4 regions of the Paenarthrobacter sp. NPDC091711 genome follow, and region 1 is predicted to be linked to each of the others. Evidence: riboswitches for the same ligand, from Rfam matches in the RefSeq annotation. Region 1 holds a riboswitch; each other region holds the start of a gene.
The links. A riboswitch is a leader RNA that binds a small molecule or an ion and turns the genes downstream of it on or off. The one in region 1 is predicted to bind S-adenosylmethionine.
Positions count from the first base shown of each region.

Region 2: linked by a shared signal. The riboswitch ahead of ACIQH5_RS10115 (homoserine O-acetyltransferase) and the one ahead of ACIQH5_RS17470 (hypothetical protein) in region 1 are both predicted to bind S-adenosylmethionine.
Region 3: linked by a shared signal. The riboswitch ahead of ACIQH5_RS17175 (LLM class flavin-dependent oxidoreductase) and the one ahead of ACIQH5_RS17470 (hypothetical protein) in region 1 are both predicted to bind S-adenosylmethionine.
Region 4: linked by a shared signal. The riboswitch ahead of ACIQH5_RS15550 (DUF1737 domain-containing protein) and the one ahead of ACIQH5_RS17470 (hypothetical protein) in region 1 are both predicted to bind S-adenosylmethionine.

Region 1 covers NZ_JBIVTF010000013.1:52,351-57,097, reverse strand. Annotated here, with positions in the region: gene ACIQH5_RS17490 (matrixin family metalloprotease) at 1-219, opposite strand, end outside; gene ACIQH5_RS17485 (matrixin family metalloprotease) at 340-1,176, opposite strand; gene ACIQH5_RS17480 (VIT1/CCC1 transporter family protein) at 1,335-2,501, opposite strand; gene ACIQH5_RS17475 (hypothetical protein) at 2,768-2,959, shown strand; gene ACIQH5_RS17470 (hypothetical protein) at 2,956-3,288, opposite strand; SAM riboswitch class IV at 3,305-3,424, opposite strand; gene ACIQH5_RS17465 (sodium:solute symporter) at 3,610-4,747, opposite strand, start outside.
Region 2 covers NZ_JBIVTF010000005.1:75,439-80,185, forward strand. Annotated here, with positions in the region: gene ACIQH5_RS10100 (SGNH/GDSL hydrolase family protein) at 1-491, shown strand, start outside; gene ACIQH5_RS10105 (winged helix DNA-binding domain-containing protein) at 553-1,665, shown strand; gene ACIQH5_RS10110 (hypothetical protein) at 1,728-2,237, shown strand; gene ACIQH5_RS10115 (homoserine O-acetyltransferase) at 2,241-3,359, opposite strand; SAM riboswitch class IV at 3,375-3,491, opposite strand; gene ACIQH5_RS10120 (bifunctional o-acetylhomoserine/o-acetylserine sulfhydrylase) at 3,655-4,747, opposite strand, start outside.
Region 3 covers NZ_JBIVTF010000012.1:118,543-123,289, forward strand. Annotated here, with positions in the region: gene ACIQH5_RS17160 (MFS transporter) at 1-410, shown strand, start outside; gene ACIQH5_RS17165 (rhodanese-like domain-containing protein) at 374-841, opposite strand; gene ACIQH5_RS17170 (LLM class flavin-dependent oxidoreductase) at 883-2,022, opposite strand; SAM riboswitch class IV at 2,245-2,354, shown strand; gene ACIQH5_RS17175 (LLM class flavin-dependent oxidoreductase) at 2,391-3,488, shown strand; gene ACIQH5_RS17180 (NtaA/DmoA family FMN-dependent monooxygenase) at 3,553-4,747, shown strand, end outside.
Region 4 covers NZ_JBIVTF010000010.1:104,838-109,584, reverse strand. Annotated here, with positions in the region: gene ACIQH5_RS15560 (NtaA/DmoA family FMN-dependent monooxygenase) at 1-675, opposite strand, end outside; gene ACIQH5_RS15555 (SulP family inorganic anion transporter) at 829-2,529, shown strand; SAM riboswitch class IV at 2,617-2,728, shown strand; gene ACIQH5_RS15550 (DUF1737 domain-containing protein) at 2,742-3,005, shown strand; gene ACIQH5_RS15545 (rhodanese-like domain-containing protein) at 3,002-3,412, shown strand; gene ACIQH5_RS15540 (O-succinylhomoserine sulfhydrylase) at 3,413-4,621, shown strand; gene ACIQH5_RS15535 (hypothetical protein) at 4,632-4,747, shown strand, end outside.

The sequences.
Region 1 (4,747 bases):
AGAGGACGAGCCATACAGCAACGGCCGGAGTTCGCCGCTGAAGTAGGCTCCCGCGCACACCAGCGCGAGAACGCCGAAAAGGAACATGATGGCCACAACGCTGCTGTGCTTGATCGGCGGCCTGACCGGGGGAGGCTCCGGCGGGCGTTGGGAATGCGGGAGGTAGTGAGGGCGAGCGGGATCGGGGTCCGGCCACTTGGGCGACCCGTAAGGTTCCATGGAACCCCCTGACGTGAAGGCTGCGACGGGAGGTGGGGCGCCGCCGTCGGCCGTATTGGCCAGCATAAGTCCCGCTCCGCCGGGAGTCCATGGCGGAGCTGCTCCATCAGCGAAAGGCGCCTAGATGTCCTTGCGGCAGGGCGCCGAGGCAAGAAGATGCAGGCCATTCAGGTCGCCCGCCGCGAGTCCGTCCGGAGCTCCGATTTCCGGGTACATCAGTTGGATCGGATCATCCACATGATCCAAACCCATCACGTGCCCCAGCTCGTGTTGCATGACGGCCAGGACGTAATCGGCCCCGCCTGGACTGGCAAGGAGTTCCGCTACCTGCGGCGTATCGAGCTCCAGGCTCCCGGTGATGTAGCTTTTGGGACCCTTGTTGAGGGAGTACATGGTGCTGCCGCCGGTCCCTATGACGTTGTCGGCCAGCGCAGGGGCTTCCACGGGCGTGGTCCAGGAGATCAGCAGGGGAGCCCACCGGTCGCCGTATTTGGAAGGCTGATATGGCTCGCGTCGGTCAACGGGCAGCTCGTCCGTGGTGCCGTCGTTGATGAACTGAATGCCGGACGCTGCTGAGATATTAGCCAAGGCGGTGGCCAGCAAATCATCGGAACCAGCGGGTGCGGTGGCATTGTTGACGACGTAATGAAGCGGACGGCACGGCGAATAACCTACCGGCGTGCCGTCGTCGTTGGTGGCCAGGAACTTATACGAATCGTTGGTGGTGCCGGGCGCTGACGGCGAGGCCAGTGGGGCGTCCGCCTCCTCAAGTCCTGGCGGCGGCGTCTTCGGGTCACGCGGTGTTTCGGCAACACCGGGCGCGTTCTGCGGGGCGCCCGGAATGCTCAGGCCCGGGAACAGGGCGGTAATGCGGGGATCGCCCTGCAGGTACCCACTCACCAGAACAGCCACGACGGCGGCAATTGCGGCCATGAGGACGCCGCGGAGAACCCGCACCACTGCGCCACTGCGCCGGTGTTTTGGCGCGCGCGTTGTTTCCCGCTCCGGTCCACGGTTCTCCATTCCTGATGCCCTGGTCACGCGGGGCAGCGAGGAGGACGAACCCACATTACGGTCTGCGGCCCGAGCCGTCCAAACTTATGGGCAGTCCAAACTTAAATGATGGTTGCTCCGAACACCAGGCCCAGTCCATAGGTGGCGGCGGCCGCTCCCAAGCCAATGGCCAGCTGCCGCAGCCCGCGGCTCAACGGTGACGTTCCGGACAGCAAGCCGACCACGGCGCCGGTGGCCAGGAGCGCCAGGCCCACCAAAACCCCGGCCACCATCAAGGCCGCAATGCCCGTCATTCCGAAGATGAACGGGAGGATGGGCACGATGGCGCCCGAGGCGAAGAAGCAGAAGCTGGACAGCGCAGCGCCCCACGCCGAGCCAACGGATTCGTGCTCATCCGCGGGCGGTTTTTCAGGCTGCAAGGACAGGCTCGGATCGCAGTCGCAGCTGAACAATCCCATACGCTCGGCGGCGCGGTGTTCCGCGGCCTCGTGGGTCATGCCCCTGGCCAGGTACACCAGGACCAGCTCGTTGTGTTCGATGTCCAACGACGGCGCGGCCGTCAAGGTTGCCTGCGTGGGCAACGTGGCGTTAAGGAGTTCCCGCTGGGAGCGGACCGAAACGTACTCGCCCGCGCCCATGGACAGTGCACCGGCCAACAAACCTGCCACGCCACTCATCAGGACCACGGGGCTGGGCACACCGGTTGCTGCCATGCCCATCACCAACGAAAGGTTGCTGACCAGGCCGTCGTTGGCGCCAAAAACGGCGGCGCGGAATGTCCCGGAGAGCCTGTTGCGCCCACGCGTGGCCAGGCCCCGGACTACTTCTTCGTGAATTTGTTCATCGGCCACCATGGCAGGTGTTGCTGCAGGCTCCGTGCCATAGGGGGAACGGCCTTCGGCACGCTGGGCCAAGGCAAGCACAAAGACGGAGCCGAAGTTACGGGCAAGGAATCCCAGGAACTGGCTTCGGGTGGATGCTGCTTTGGGCATTCCGGCGTGCTCACCAAGGAGCTTGAGCCAGTGGGCCTCGTGCCGGCCTTCGGCTTCGGCCAAGGCGAGCAGAATTTGGCGTTCCTCACCGTCACGCCGCTGGGCAAGTTCGCGGTACACGGCGGCCTCGGCACGCTCGTCAGCCAGGTACTGGCGCCAGCGGCGGATGTCCGCGTGCGACGGCGGCGGGGGTTGGGTACCAGTGTTTTCGGCGGCTGCTGATTCGGGGGTGGGGTCCGGAGCGGGGCTCGACGAACTATGGGATTCCTGGTGCATCTGCACTTTGTCTCCTGTGCTGGGTGGGGTAGGTGCGGCCCCATTGCACGCCCCACACTACCGCTTATCCGCGCGGATTTTTGGCTGGTATTCCTTAACCGGAATGTTCGGTGCACCGTAATTTTCGGCGCTCCTTGACCCTTGCCTATGCCGGTGCTCAGATGGAAGGACAGGGGATTGGGGTCCTCCCACTCCTGGATTCCTGCATTCGGGTCAACGGGCTGAGCCGGCCCGTGAACACCGGCCCACGAGACGGAGGTTGCACCATGAACACCACCGAATCACACGCCAACTACCAGGAACGGACCACCATTGAGTCCGACCCCGCCTACGACTACGCCGAGGACCAGGAAGTGGACCAGCCCTGGGTTGAGGAAGTAGACGCCCCCGACGACGACGAACGCGTGGTCCCCATCGACGAAACCGAAGAGTTCCGTGCGGAGGACGAGGAAAGCTAGGCCGGATCTTCGTGGCTAAGTGTGAAGTGCCGCTGCACACCGCCGCGCCGGCCCGCCGCGGCGACAGTCACCGTTAGCGTCCTTGACACTTCACACCAACGCGTTGGCCGGACCGCGTGGGCCAACGCCTGCGCGATCAATTGCGGGTGGGGATGCCCGAAGCGCCCGGTTCGGGCCGTGGCGCCGTTCCCGGCCAGGATGGTCACCGTGCCCAGGAAGAGGTCGACGGCGGGAATCACCGCGACCGTGGTGGTGGCTGTTGTGTCTGGGGTGCTCACAATTGCTGGGGTGCTGGCTGCTGCCGGGGTGATATCGCCTTGGTACGGCAAGGGACTGCTCCTTGGTGGAGTGCTCTTGCCCGCTCGGTTGTCTCTGGTCCGGGACGGGCCGCTTCCTCATCCGAACCACCCGTGAACATGGGGTTGGTGCGTGGCAAGTCGGAGCTTGGCGCCACATCTCTTGAAGCTGGGACCACCCTACCCCATTGCTAGGGATACCCGTTGTGGGGCCTGGTGTGCGTGTTTGGGTGGGGTTTTGGGGCGCAGAGTGGGCCCCGCAACGCACCTGCCGGGTGGACGTTTCTCCTGGGGACAAAACAACGGCGGCGCCACCCCGGAAAGGGGAGGCGCCGCCGTCGTACTTGTCTCTTTTTACTTGTGGCTGCTGACCGGGTGGGCCTCAGGAGGAAGCTCTTCCGAGACGGCACCAGCCACTCGCTTGTCCCAGGCCTCGCGAACCGCGGGATCGGTGGGCGGGGTGAGCAGCGAAATCACTACGTAGGCGACGAACGAGGCTGCCAGGCCGAAGTAGATCGGCTCGTTGGCGTAGACGCCGTCCGCGCTCGGGATCGCTCCTACGGCGAAGAGGATCAGCAACGCGAGGGTCAGGACCGACCCGATGGCCATGGACCACGCCGCGGCGATTCCGGTTCCGCGCTTCCACACGAGGCCGCCGAGAATGGCTACCAGGAGGCCACCCACCAGGATGTCGTAGGCGATGGTCAGGGCAACCACCACGTCCTGCGCTGCCATGGAGATCAGCACGGCAACGATGCCGAGTCCCAGGACCCAGTAGCGGTTGGCCTTGACGTCGTGCTCGGGGTTTTCGGTGTCATCAGTGTTGATGGTCTTGCCGAACCAGCTGGCCACGAACGGGACGACGTCGGCGCGGGCCACCGTTGCCGCGGCGATCAGGGCGCCGGAAGCCGTGGACATCATTGCTGCAACAGCTGCAGCCATGACCAGGCCGCCGATGCCGACAGGCAGGATGTGGGTTGCGACCTCTGCGTACACCACGTCCTTGCCGAGGTTGGCGACGTCAATGTCCGGCAAGGCAACGCGGGCGGCCAGGCCGATCAGGGCGCCGGCGATGCCGTAAAGGATGCAGTAAACGCCGGCAGTTGCGCCGCCCCAACGGGCAACGGTGGGGGTCTTGGCAGTGAAGACGCGCTGCCAGATGTCCTGGCCGATCAGGAGACCCAGTGTGTAGACCACGAAGTACGTGATGATGGTCTGGATGCCGATGCCGTCAATCTGGAAGAAGCTTGCGTCGAGGCGCTCACGGATGCCGTCCATGCCGCCGGCTGCGTTCAGGACGAACGGGAGCATCAGGAAGAAGATACCCACGGTCTTGATGATGAACTGGACCTGGTCGGCCAACGTGATGGACCACATGCCGCCAATGGTCGAGTAGACAAGGACGATCGCGCCGCCAACGGCGATAGCCAGCCAACGCTCCCAGTCGAACAGCACCACGAAGATGGTGGCGTACGCGCCGGTGGACGTGGCA
Region 2 (4,747 bases), on a different contig from region 1:
TCGACGCCGCCGTAGCTGAGCTGAGCTCGGGCGGCGCTACCGTGGTCCTTTTCAATGGTCCGGACACGGCAGCATCGGTCCTGGGGCGTATCCGCGGCAAGGTTGCCATTTACAACGAGAACCTCCGGACAGTGGCCGCACGCCACGACGCCATCATCGCGGACATGTGGTCCTTGCGGCAGTTGTCGGACCCTCAAATGTGGGATGCGGACCGCCTGCATTTCTCGCCGCTTGGCCACCACACCATCGCCATGATGGTGCTTGAAGCACTGAACGTCCACCACACGCTTGAGCCCTTGCTGCCTAAGTCCCTGCCGCCCCGCACCTGGCGTGAGGCAAGGTCATCCGACCTCGTGTGGGCCCGCGAGTACTTTGTTCCGTGGGTGATCCGGCGGCTTCGGCACCAGTCCTCCGGCGATGGCATCACTCCAAAGCGTCCGACGCCGGGACCCGTCTTCGGCTCTACCGGCACCCTCCTGCCGCGCCGCTGACGTGACGCCCGTTCCTGCACCTGGGGAGACTATTCGGCGGACGCGCCTCCGGCGGCAACAGTTGCGGGCTCCCTACGCCGCAGGGCCCGGGGAGGTGGTCCGCAACCTCCTGGCCGTCCAATCACAGGAATTCCCCTATGCGCGGTGGACGCTCTCGCAAAGAAGCTCCCCCAATCATTCGTCCATGGTCACGGCCTCGGATGTTGAGCAGGCCGTAGCTGATGGAACCATTCTGCGGACACACATCCTGCGCCCCACCTGGCACTTTGTGCACCGGGACGACCTCGGCTGGTTGATGGGATTGTCCGCAGATCGCCTCCACCAGGGCAACAAAGGCATGTATCGCCAAACAGGAATCGATGAGGACGCTGCTGCAAGGAGCGGCCAAATCATGGCTGCGGCAGTGGCGGACGGGGCCCACAAGACACGCGAGGAACTGGCCCAGGTCCTGGGAGAGGCGGGCTTCCCCAGCAAGGGCCTGGGCTTCATTTACCACCTCATGCATGCCGAAATCAGCCGCGTCCTGGTCAGCGGCTCCCCCGTCCGATCCGCAGGGGGTGCCCTGAAACAGACGTACGCCCTGTTCGAGGAACGCGTTCCCGGTTTCCTCGCCGCACCGTTGGCCGGGGAGGATCGTGAACAGGCGCTTGGGCAATTGACGCTGCGGTACTTCAGCAGCCGGGGCCCCGCAACCGTGAAGGACTGTGCGGTGTGGTCCGGGCTGACCATGAAGGACGTGAAGCGTGGCATCCAGGTAGCCCAGGACATCTCTCCCGGCAGTTTGGGCACCCTTCTGCTCGATGGGCTTGAGTATTATCTGGCTGCGGAGGAAGTGGCCACCCTCGCCAGCGGGGACCCCTCCTGGACGACTGAGGATCCTGAGCTCCCCCGCATTGACCTCATCCAGTGCTACGACGAGTACGTGATGGGCTACTCGCAGTCCCGGCACTTCCTGGGCGGAACGGCGCCCTACTTCCCCGAGGACAACGGACCCATGCACGTGGTCCTGTTGGATGGCAGGTTGGCCGGATGGTGGCGTCACGGATTCTCCGGCGGGGCGTGCGAGCTGGACGTGCGAATGAACCGGCCTGCCACTGCGCAGGAGCAGGCCGCCCTGCAGGCCGAGGTGGATCGTTATGGCCGGTTTCTGGGCATGGACGTCACGCTGGTGTGACGTGGCGGGAACGGTCCAAGGGCACAGGACTAAGCTGGGGTGAGACCTAGGAGGCCTGCACTGTGAACAATCTGATCTTCTGGATCATCGTCTGCTCGTGGCTGATTCCACTCGGAATCCGCATGTACAACCGCTCCCGGGCGCGCCGGATCCAACACGGAGACTTCCGCGCCCCCGAGTACCCGCAGCAGAATCTGCCCGGCCCAGGCTACCCGCAGCAGGACTACCGGGGGCAGGATCACCCGGGACAGGGCTACCCCGGGCAAAATTACCCGTCGCAGAATTTCCCGTCGCAGAGCTCCCCGGGTCAGGGATACCCAGGCCAGAGCTATCCGGGTCAGGGCTATCCGGGCTATCCGTCCGAGCCGGCCGTCATCCGCCCGGTGGATGACGCGCCGCAGTCCGGGCCGCCGTCGAGCCCGTCATCCCCCAGCACGTTTCCCGCAACGAACGGTTCTGAGCCGCAGGGATACCGGGCGCGCAAGCTGGCAGAGCTGGACGCGAAGTTCAGCAACGGCGAGATCGCCATGGAGGATTACATGAGGCAGCGCGGCGACATCATGAACGGCTAAAGCTTAGGCAAAAAATGCTTCGCGGAGCTGCTCGGAGAGCTGGCCGATTTCGGTGAGGAAGCCATCGTGGCCAATCGGAGCCTCAATGACGTGAACCGGCACTTCGCCGGGGAGCGCTGCGGCCAGTTCCCGTGATTGAGCCGGGAAGTAGAGCCTGTCGCTGTCCACGGCCGCCACGAAGAACTCAGCCGTAGCACCGGAAAGCGCCGTTTCCAACGAGCCGCGACCCCTGGTGACGTCGTGGGACATCAATGCCTCGGTGATGGCGATGTAGCTGTTGGCGTCAAAGCGGCGGACCAGTTTGGTTCCTTGGTGGTCCAGGTAACTTTCCACTTGGTAGCGGCCGCGCTCGCCCAATACGGCGGCCAGCGGAGTCTCCTGGTGCTGGGCTTGCCGGCCAAAGCGGACGTCCAGCTCCAACGCCGAGCGGTACGTGATGTGGGCGATGCGCCGGGCCAATGCCAAACCGTGCTCGGGCGCGGTATCTCCGTAGTAGTCGCCGTTGTTGAAGTTCGGGTCCTGCTTGATGGCAAGGGTTTGGGCTTGGGCGAAAGCAATCTGCTCGGCCGTGCTGTAGGCGCCCACCGAAATGACGGCACAACGTTTTACCCTGTCTGGGAAGGTCACAGCCCACTCAAGGGCGCGCGCGCCACCCATGGATCCGCCCAATACGGCGTGCCAGGCCTCGATTCCCAGGGCATCGGCGAGGCGCGACTCAGCCTCAGTGCTGTCGCGCAGGGTGACCAGCGGGAAACGTGAGCCCCACGGGCGTCCGTCCGGAGCTTCTGATGATGGGCCGGTGCTGCCGTAACAGCCGCCCACGATGTTGATGGAGATGACAAAGAACTTGTTGGTATCGATGGTGGCACCGGGACCAACGAGTTGCTCCCACCATCCTTCCTCGTCAGTGGCTCCGCGGGCTACATGCGTACTGCCAGTGAGTGCGTGCTGGATGAGCACCGCGTTGGAGGCATCGGCGTTCAGCTGCCCCCAGGTCTCATAAGCGAGAACGACGTCGGGCAGGAATCCGCCGGCTTCGAGTTCCAGCGGACCGACGCCGGCGTACTTGACGGTTCCGTCTTCTTCTCCGGATTTTGGAAGGGCTGTAGCAGTAATGGTCATTCCTTTGACACCTTAACCTCGCGCTTGCCCGTCGCCTTGCGTGCGAACAGGCCAGGTCTTCACCCGGGGCACCCCACCGCGGAGGAGGGTTGCCGGCCAGCAAGCCGGGGCTGTGTGCTGGCACTCATGACCTAATACGACGAGTCTAGGAAACACAGGGGGGTTATGGCGAAGAATGTGACAACAGTGTGACGGTTTGAGGTCTCTTCGTTCACGAACCAGGGCCCGGAACTGCCGCCCGGCGAATAATCGTCGGCGCGGGCGGCAGCCGGGTCAGTGCTTTGGGCGCGAGGCGTCAGGCGCCCTTGGCTGCCCGGAATCCGGCTTCGAGGTCCGCGATGATGTCATCCACGTGTTCGATGCCCACGGACAATCGGACCAGGCCGGGGTTGACGCCTGCAGCGAGCTGCTGTTCCACCGTCAGCTGGCTGTGCGTCGTCGACGCCGGGTGGATGACCAGCGAGCGGACGTCACCGATGTTGGCAACGTGCGAGTGCAGCTCCAGTCCGTCCACGAAACGCTTACCGGCTTCCACGCCGCCCTTGATGTTGAAGGCAACAATTGCCCCCGTGCCCTTGGGGCCGTACTTCTGGCCCCGCTGGTACCAAGGGCTGGATGGCAGGCCCGCATAGGCGACCGATTCGACGTCGTCGTGGCCTTCAAGCCATTCGGCCACCTTGGTGGCGTTGGCAACATGACGTTCCACGCGCAGGCTCAGTGTCTCCAGTCCTTGGGCGATGAGGAAGGCATTGAACGGCGACACAGCCGAGCCGAGATCGCGGAGCAACTGGACACGGGCCTTGAGGATGTAGGACAGGTTGGCACCCAGCGCACCGTCCTTGCCCAAATCCCGGGCGTAAACGAGCCCGCTGTAGCTGGGGTCCGGGGTGTTGAATCCGGGGAAGCGTTCCGGATCCTTGCCGAAGTCGAAGTTGCCGGAATCCACAATCACACCTGCGATTGCGGACCCGTGGCCGCCCAGATACTTGGTTGCAGAGTGGACCACAATGTCCGCGCCCCACTCGATGGGACGGATGAGGTACGGCGTTGAAAGGGTGTTGTCCACGATCAGGGGCACGCCGGCCTCGTGGGCGGTGCGTGCGATGCCCTCGATGTCCAGAACGTCCTGCCGTGGATTGGAGACAACCTCGCCGAAGAACAACTTGGTGTTCGGCTGGACGGCGTCACGCCACTGGTCCAGGTTGTCCGGGTCTTCCACGAAGGTGACGGAGATGCCGAACTTCTTCAGGGTGTGTGCCAGCAGGTTGTAGGTGCCGCCGTAAAGGCTGGGGCTGGCCACAATGTGATCGCCCGCTTCGGCAATGTTCAGGATGGCAAAAGTCTCCGCTGCCTGTCCGGAGCTGAGCAGGAGTGCACCCAATCCGCCT
Region 3 (4,747 bases), on a different contig from region 1:
TGTCAACCGGCCTGGTGGTCGCGCCGAACCAGACACTCACTCTGGCCCATGCGCCCGTGGGCGCCGCCGGAGTGGCTGCAGGGTTCTACCAACTCAGCCAGCGGTTCGCTGCGGCGCTTTGCTCCGCCGCGGCAGCAGGAATGTTCCTTCAAGCGCATAGCGCGGCCACCGGCCAGGCCTCCAAGGACGCCTTCCACCAAGGCATCGTCATGTGCTGCATCTTGCTGGGCGTCGCCTTGCTCGCCGGCGGAATCGACTGGCTGCGCGAGGCGCGGGACCGCACAAAGACAAGTGCCGCCGTCGTGACTTCCGGGAGGGAAGCCGCGACGACGGCTGTGGTGCTGACGCCGGAAGGCCCGACGGCGGCAGGTACTCAGCGCTCGGAAGTCACCGATTCGGTGGACGCCTGAGTAGTGGCGGCGGGCGGTGCCGCTTCGGCGGGCGGTGCGGTGGGCGCCGTGGTGGGGACGCCGGCGTCGCGGAGGGCCGGGAAGCCGCCATCCACATGGACAGCGTTGGCGTAGCCGAGGACCTGGAGCTTCTGCGCGACGGGTCGTGAACCGTTTACAGAGCCGCAGAACACCACGATCTTCTGGTCCTTGCCGGTGACCTGGGGCAGCCGGTGGGCGGATTCCGGGCTGAAGTCCTCATCCACGTGCTCGCGGTTCACCACCACAGCGCCGGGGACTGCGCCGGTGCTGGCGCGGCCGCCTTCGCTGCGGACATCGATCAGCAGGGCGCCTTCTTCGATGAGCTTGGCGGCGGCATCGGCGGTGATCAGCTGGGTGTCCTGGACGGGTTCCTGGGCTTCGGTTTCCTGGGCGGTGGTTTCGATGGACATGGTGCTCCCTTATCTAGGTGGTGGTTGGAAAATCGGAAAAGCTAGAGACCCCATACCTCGGCCAGCAGCTGGTAGGAGTTCTGCCGGTCGGCGGGGTCATGGGCAATGGTGGTGATGAGCAGTTCCTGGGCACTCGTGGCCCGCTGCAAAGTGCGGAGTCCTTCGCTGACCTGGTGGGGGTCGCCCACGAACCGTGTGTCCATGCGATCCTTGATGAGCTCCCCGGCTTCGGCGTCCAAGGAAAGCTCCAGTGCATCCTCCGGTGACGGGTACGGGATGGCGCCGTGGCCGCTGCGGATCCCGTGGACCCAGTGCGCGTAGCCGCGGGCCAAACGCTGGGCCTGGCGTTCGTCCGGGGCTACCAGCACGTCCGCGGAGACGATCACACGCGGTTCCCGCAAGGCCGCGGAGGGTTCGAAGTGAGCCCTGTACTCGGCGATGGAGTCCAGGACGCCTGCCGGTGCCACGTGGTAGTTCGCGCCAAAGGGGATACCCAACTTGCCAGCCAAGCGGGCGCTGGGGCCGGCGGTGGACCCGTGGATCCAAAACTGGGGCGACTGGCCGAGAGCGGGTGTAGCCGTGACTTCCTCACCATGTTTGGTCCTGTAGTCGCCGGTGAAAAATCCGATGATGTCCTGGATATCGTTCTCGAAGTTGTCTGTATCACCGGGGAAGCGACCCAGCAGTTCACCCTGCAGCCGGAACTTCCTGGGCAGGACCGCACCGAAGATGGGGCGCGGCGCGGGGATCAGCAGTCCGTCAACCACACGATCGGTGGGCTCCGAAGCGTCAGCGGGTACCACTCCGGGAGCCGGATCGCTGGGGGATTTGGGCGGGCCGGAGCGGCCAAAGCCCAAGTCCAATCGGTCCGGGAACACGGCGGCCAGTGTTCCAATGCTCTCTGCAATCTGAAGGGGCCGGTAGTTCCCCAGCAGAGTGGCCGCGGTGCCCACCCTGATGGTCTTGGTGGCGGAGGCAACCAACCCGGCCAGAATGTGCGGGGCTGATCCGGCAACGCCGGTGTTGAGGTGGTGCTCGGCCAGCCAATACCGCGAGTAGCCGGAAGCCTCGGCAGCGGCGGCAAGGGCAAGGGTGCTCCGCAGGGCATCGCCGGGAGTCTGGCCGGCGGACACCGGGCTCAGGTCAAGGACGGACAGGGGAGTAACTGGAGGCTTCGGCATGGCACGACACTACGGAGCCGCGCGCAGAGCCCAAAGCCGATCCGTCACCCCGCTCAACCGGACTAAATCCAGCGAAATCCGGCGAAACGGGCCGTCACAACCGACCCTTCAAAAGCCCGAAAATGACGATTCCAGCAGCCCTTTGACGTGGTATTTCCCGCCTTGACGCTGCAAGTCCAGCGGTTTGTACATTCCTTGGACAGCCTCCTAGATTCAAGTTCAGGTCAAGAGTCAGCACGCCAAGGACCGGCTCGTGCTGCGGCAACCCTCAGGCATTACGTGGCGGGGTGCTCCGGAAACAGACCAGGCCGCATCTGCGGCAAGTGAATGTCGTCCCAGCCGCTGTGCGGCCTCTGAAAGAGAGAATCATGCCTTCCACACCTGTACCCGAATTCCGCTCCCGCGTTATCGCGTTGGAGCTCGACGGCGACGGAGCCCACCCCGCGTCGTGGCGCAAGGCCCACCATGATCCGCAGGCGCTATTGGGGGGCCAGCGGATCCGTGAAACCGTCCAGGCAGCGGACATCGCCGGTTTCCATGCGGCCACGTTCAAGGACAGCCGCGTGGTGGATCCTGGAAGCACCGGGATTGCGGGCCGGATTGATGCGATCCAGCGCGCGGCCTTTGCAGCACCGATCACCCGGTCCATCGGTCTTGTCCCTGAGGCCGGAACGCTCTTCACTGAGCCGTTCCATGTAGCCACGCAGCTGGCCAGCCTGGACTACTCCTCCTTGGGGAGGGCGGGTTGGCTGGTCACCGCGGACAACCTGGCCAAGGAAGCCCGTTCCGTAGGGCGCACGCAGTTGCCAGAAGGCGAGGCCGTCAGCGAAGCCGCAGATGTGGTCCAAGCCAGCCGCCGGCTTTGGGACTCCTGGGAAGACGACGCGGTGATCCGTGACGTTGCCACAGGCCGGTACTTGGACCGGGACAAGCTGCACTACGCCGACTTTGACGGTGGACGCTTCTCCGTCAAGGGACCGTCCATCATCCCGCGCCCACTCCAAGGGCAGCTCGTGGTGTTCGCGCCCGCTGAGCTGATTCCCGCCGTCGAGGCTGATGTTGCCCTGATCTCCGCAGACACCACGGACGACCTCCCGCAAGCTGCCCAAGCGGCAGCATCTGCGGGTGCGCCGAGGACCTTGGTGGAGTTGGACGTCATCCTCGATTCCCGGGGGCAGACCGCGGAGGACCGTCTGGCCGAACTGGACTCGTACGAAGAGTGGACGGGCGGTGCCCGCTACGTGGGCAGCGCCGAAGGCTTAGTGGAACTGCTCACCACGCTGTTCGCAGCGGCCGACGGCGTCCGCCTCAAGCCAGCGGTACTGGATGTGGACCTTCCCGAATTGGCTAACAAGGTGCTCCCCGAACTGCACCGCAGCGGGTTGGTGGTGCCGCCGCTTCCGGGCGCCACACTCCGTGAAACCTTCGGTCTTCCCCGTCCCGCCAACCGCTTTGCCGCGGCCTGACGCCGGCTGACCAACGCCCGCCGCCAAGAGCCCACTCACAGAGCCAGATTCAGAGAGCAGAAACATGACCAACCATCACCGCATCGCAGGCAACGGCCAGATCCAGTTTGGCGTCTTCTTCCAAGGCGTCAACCACACCACCGTGTGGAAGGACGCGCAGAGCGGCTCGCAAACCGACTTCGAGTCATTCCGCCGGGTGGCCCAGACAGCTGAACGGGGACTCTTCTCCGCGTTCTTCCTCGGAGAAGGACTCCGCCTCCGGGAACACCTCGGAAAGATCCACGATCTGGATGTTGTGGGCCGTCCCGACGCGCAGACCGCCCTCGCCGCGCTCGCAGCCATCACCACGAATATCGGTTTGGTGGCGACGCAGAACACTACGTACAACGATCCCGCGGACCTTGCCCACCGCTTAGCAAGCCTGGACCTGCTGTCCGGCGGCCGCGCGGCCTGGAACATCGTCACCACGGACAACGCATGGACCGGCGCCAACTTCAGGCGCGGCGGGTTCCTCAAGCACGAGGACCGTTACGTCCGGGCCGAAGCGTTCGTTCAGACAGCAAAGGCTATTTGGGATTCCTGGGCTGACGGCGCAATCGCCGGGTCCCGGAATGATCCACGCTGGCTCCGCGAGGACGCCATCGCCACGGTCAAACGCCAGGATAAGAGTTTCGACGTCGAAATCACCGGCAGGTTGCCGCGCTCCAGCCAGCAGCACCCGGTCTTGTTCCAAGCCGGGGACTCGCCGGACGGCCGCGATTTCGCCGTGCGGAACGCGGACGTGATCTTCTCGGCACATCCGGAACTGGAAGACGCCAAGAAGTTCCGCGACGACATTGTGGCCCGCACCCTTAAAGCCGGGCGTCCGGCAGATGACGTGAAGATCTTCCCCGGCCAGGAGTTCATCCTCGGTGCCACCGCGGCAGAGGCCGAGGAAAAGCACCAGTGGGTCCGCTCGCTGCAAGTGGGTCCGGAAACGGCCATCGCCTACTTGGAACAGTTCTGGGGACGCACCCTCACCGAATACGACCCCGACGGTCCGCTGCCGGATATTGACCCCCTTGTGGACGTCACCAACCCCACCCGCGGCAACGCCTTCCACGGGAAGAGCGCCAAGGACCTCGCCGCCCAGTGGCGTGCGGATGCCAAGGAAAACGGCCAGTCGATCCGCCAGTTCGTTGCTGCCCGTTCCCGGCTCAACGGCCGCGGCCTGGTGGGATCGTACGACGACATAGCGGACAAACTCGCCGAGTACGCCC
Region 4 (4,747 bases), on a different contig from region 1:
TTCCTCGGGTAAAGGCGCAGTGTTCAGTGGGCCCCTGACCTTGAAGAAGTCACCCTGGTGGTTGATGGGGTGCACCTTGCTGTGGTCCGCGAACACCCCCGCGTCAACATCCTCAAGCACGGCTCCCGGTTCCCAACTGCGCCAAAGCCGCCTGACGACGTCGACGAATTCCTCCGCTTTCTCGTACCGGAGGTCATGCTCGATCTGTTGGTCCAGGCCGTAGTTCTGCGCGGCGAGGTCACTGCCGGAAGTGACAACGTTCCAGCCAAGCTGCCCTTCGGAGAAGTGCTGCAGCGTAGCCAGGAGCCGGGCGGCCGTGAAAGGCGGGTAGAAGGAGGCGCTGACCGTCGGGACGATCCCGAGGTGCTCGGTGGCGGAGAGAAGGTAAGGGACCAACGCCAACGGATCATGCTTCGGGGCGAACGACGCGTGCGCCAGGGATACCTCGGCTGTGCCGCCATAGGTGTCCGGAACGGTGAGGGAATCTTCAATGATGAACAGGTCCAACCCGGATCGTTCAAACGCCCGGACGGCCTCCTGATACAGGGCGGGTTTCTTCCAGTCATAGCCCAGGCCATAGCCGGGAGTCCCCCAGCCCTGAACACCGAAACCGTGGCCTACGAACCATCCAAAGTGCAGCATGGGCTTGAGTGTAGAACTGCTTTGTCCGTTCACCGCGACCTGATTTCATGCGAAGTTACAGGGGGTCGTACTGGGTCAATTATGCTCCCGGGACGTCACATTTGGGCCGGACTCATGATGGTTGCATTTTCCACATACAGCGTTCACCTTGTTCCGCAAACACCGTGGGTCCGCAATGATCGCTGTATGAGTTCAGCCACCCGCACTTCCGCCAAGGATCGCCTTTCGGGCGTCTGGGCACTCAAGGGGTACAAACGCGAATGGCTGCGGCACGACGCCGTGGCGGGTGCTGCACTGTTCGCCCTGCTGGTGCCTGCGGGCATGGCCTACGCGCAGGCGGCCGGTTTGCCCCCTGTCACCGGGCTCTACGCCACGGTGATCCCGTTGCTGGTCTACGCCGTGGTGGGGCCATCCCGCATTCTCGTGTTGGGACCAGATTCCTCCCTTGCCCCGATGATCGCCGCAGCTATTGTTCCGCTTGCAGCCGGCAGCAGTGAAAGATCGGTGGCACTCGCCGGGCTGTTGGCTGTGTTGATCGGGGTGATCATGCTCGCGGGCTCCGCACTGAAACTCGGTGCCATCACCGGGCTGCTGTCCAAACCCATCCGGCTCGGATACCTCAACGGGATCGCTTTGCTGGTGGCGTTGTCCCAGCTCCCGGCGTTCCTGGGGATAGAGGCCGACGGCGACATCTGGCAAAAGCTCGCGAAGGTCACCACCGGGTTGCTGGGCGGCGGAGTCAACATCACCGCGCTGCTGCTGGGCTTAGGTTCACTCGCGCTCATCTGGATCCCCAAACTTCTGAAGTGGAAGGTGCCCGGCGTCCTGCTGGCGGTGGTGGGCTCATGCGTTGCAACGGCCGTTTGGGGCCTGAACGACGACGTCAAGGTCACCGGGGTTTTGCCGCAGGGGCTGCCGATGCCCGCGCTCGGCGGCATAGGCTGGGCTGACGCTCTGATGCTGCTTCCCGCTGCGGCCGGTATTGCCCTCATGGCGTTCGCGGATACTGGCGTCCTGTCCCAAACCCTGGCAGCCAAGGAAGGGAAGAAAGTCTCGGGCAACAGGGAGATGGCAGCCCTTGGGGCAGCCAATGCGGCCACCGGCTTGCTGGGCGGATTCCCTGTCTCCGGCAGTACCTCGCGCACCCCTGTGGCTGTGGACGCCGGCGCCAAGTCCCAGATGACCGGGGTGGTTGGCGCGGTGCTGGTTGTTGCTTTCATGTTGCTGGCTCCCGGAGTTACCGGGTACCTTCCTTCCGCAACCTTGGCCGCCGTCGTCATCGCGGCGGCCATTGCCCTGGCAGACCCCGCTGGCGTTAAGCGGCTCCTCAGCCTGAGCCGGAGCGAATCGGTGGTGATGCTGGCAGCCTTCCTGGGAGTTCTGACCGTAGGCGTACTGCAGGGAATTGTCGTAGCCATAGCCTTGGCACTCCTGGACTTTGTTCGGCGGGCGTGGGATCCCTACCGGACAGAACTCGGAGCCGAAGCTGGGCTCCCCGGGTATCACGACCTCGAGCGGCACCCCGACGCCGAGCGCATCCCCGGGCTTCTGATCCTCCGCTTCGATGCACCTCTCTTCTTCGGCAACGGGCAGGTTCTGGCGGCCTTCGTCCGGGAACAGTTGGACGAGGCCCCGGAGGAGACTGCGGACCCGGTGACCCACGTCATCCTCGCCGCAGAGCCCATCACCGGGATCGACACCACCGCGCTGGATGACCTCGTCACGCTGGACGAATGGCTGGCCAGCAAAGGTGTGGACCTCGTGTTCGCCGAACTGAAGGGACCTGTCAAGGACAAATTGATCCGGCTGGGCACGGCAGCCCGGTTCACGCCCGACCATTTCTTCCCCACGGTGGGCGCCGCAGTGCGTGCACTGAAGCACGTATAAGGGAAGCGGCCTCCGATTACGCAACATGACGGCCGGACAACAGCCCGCAAGTGCAGCCCGAGGCCCGTGGATGTTACGTTTTTCTTGAGTAATGAGTACCAGCGCAAAGCCCTGACTTGCTGGTCGGCAACCCTCTCTCCGGCGGGGTGCCTCAGGTGACTACTCGGCGTATCGACAACTCGAACTGCAAGCGTGACTGAGGAGCACCAGCTATGCCTGAACCCACTGAAGAAAAACTTTCCTATCGCCTGATTACAGGCCCGGACACCCGTGATTTCTGCGAGCGGATCCACAATGCCCTCGCCGAGGGCTATGTGCTCCATGGCAGCCCGGCAGCCACATTCAACGGCACGGACGTTATTGTGGCCCAAGCAATCGTGCTCCCCGCCGCCATCGCCAATGCCGATGCCGCCGTTGCCACCGCAGTGGACCAGCTGGAGAACTACGACGACGAAGCATTCGAGGGCCACGCATGAGCTACGCAGGTGACCTGACCCCGCACGATGCGTGGGCCAAGTTGGAAGAAGGCGCCATCCTGGTGGACGTCCGCACCGAGGGCGAGTGGGCACACATCGGCATCCCGGACACCAAAGCCACCGAGAACGATCCCCTGTTCATTCAGTGGAACCTTGCCGGCGGTATCCCCAACTCCCGCTTCATCGAGGATTTGCGTCAGCAGGCCCCCGAAGACGACGGCGTTGAGCTGGTGTTCCTGTGCCGCTCCGGCCAGCGCTCCATCTCCGCCGCCATTGCCGCAACGCAGGCCGGCTTCACTGCCTACAACGTCCTGGAGGGCTTTGAAGGAGAACCGGACCGCTACGGCGAGCGCACAGTGAACGGTTGGAAGAACCGTGGCCTGCCGACGAATTTGGGGACCGAGTAAGTGACTTTCAATCCCGACGCCGCCGGTTGGAGCCCCGACACCCAGGCCGTCCGCGGTGGTCTTGACCGTACAAATTTCCAGGAAACGTCCGAGGCCGTTTTCCTGAACTCCGGTTTCGTCTACGAATCCGCCGCTGCCGCCGAGCGCGCCTTCACCGGTGAGGACGAACGTTTCGTTTACTCCCGCTACGGCAACCCGTCCGTCGCAACCTTCCAGGAGCGGCTGCGGCTGCTCGAAGGAACCGAAGCCTGCTTTGCGACGGCGTCAGGCATGTCCGCGGTCTTCACTGCTTTGGGTGCCCTGCTGGCTGCCGGCGACCGCGTGGTTGCCGCCCGCTCCTTGTTCGGCTCCTGCTTTGTGATCCTCAATGAGATCCTGCCGCGCTGGGGCGTTCACACGGTCTTCGTGGACGGCCCGGATTTGGAGCAGTGGCGCGAAGCCCTCTCCGAGCCCACTACCGCGGTCTTTTTCGAATCTCCGTCCAACCCCATGCAGGAGATCGTGGACATCGCTGCGGTCAGCGAGCTGGCGCATGCTGCCGGGGCCACCGTAGTGGTGGACAACGTCTTTGCCACTCCCCTGCTGCAACGCTGTGGAGAGCTGGGCGCCGACGTGATCGTGTACTCCGGCACCAAGCACATCGACGGACAGGGACGCGTTCTTGGCGGCGCGATCCTTGGCACCAAGGAATTCATCGATGGCCCGGTGAAGCAGCTCATGCGGCACACTGGTCCTGCACTGTCCGCGTTCAATGCCTGGGTGCTGACCAAGGGCCTGGAGACCATCGGACTGCGCGTGAACCACAGCTCAGCATCCGCTTTGAAGATCGCAGAGTGGCTCGAGCAGCAGCCTGCTATCAGCTGGGTCAAGTACCCCTTGTTGAAGTCTCACCCACAGTACGAACTTGCAGCGAAGCAGATGAAGGCGGGCGGCACCGTCCTGACGTTTGAGCTGTCTCCTTCGGCCGGGCGTTCAGCCAAAGAGGCTGCGTTCGCCCTGCTCGACGGCCTCCGCGTCATTGACATCTCCAACAACCTGGGCGACTCCAAGTCCCTCATCACGCACCCTGCCACCACCACCCACCGGGCCATGGGACCGGAGGGTCGCGCAGCAATCGGTCTTTCCGATGGTGTCGTGCGCCTGTCCGTAGGGCTCGAAGACGTGGACGACCTCATCTTGGATCTGGAGAAGGCCTTCAAACAGGTCTAACCTTGCTGCCATGAGCGGGAACCATCCCTATCGCCGTGCCGGTGCTGTGATCGTTGCCGGCACGGTGGTGTGGTTCGTTGGAATCTCTCCGGTCTCACGCGTTTACATCACGCCCGACGACGCCGA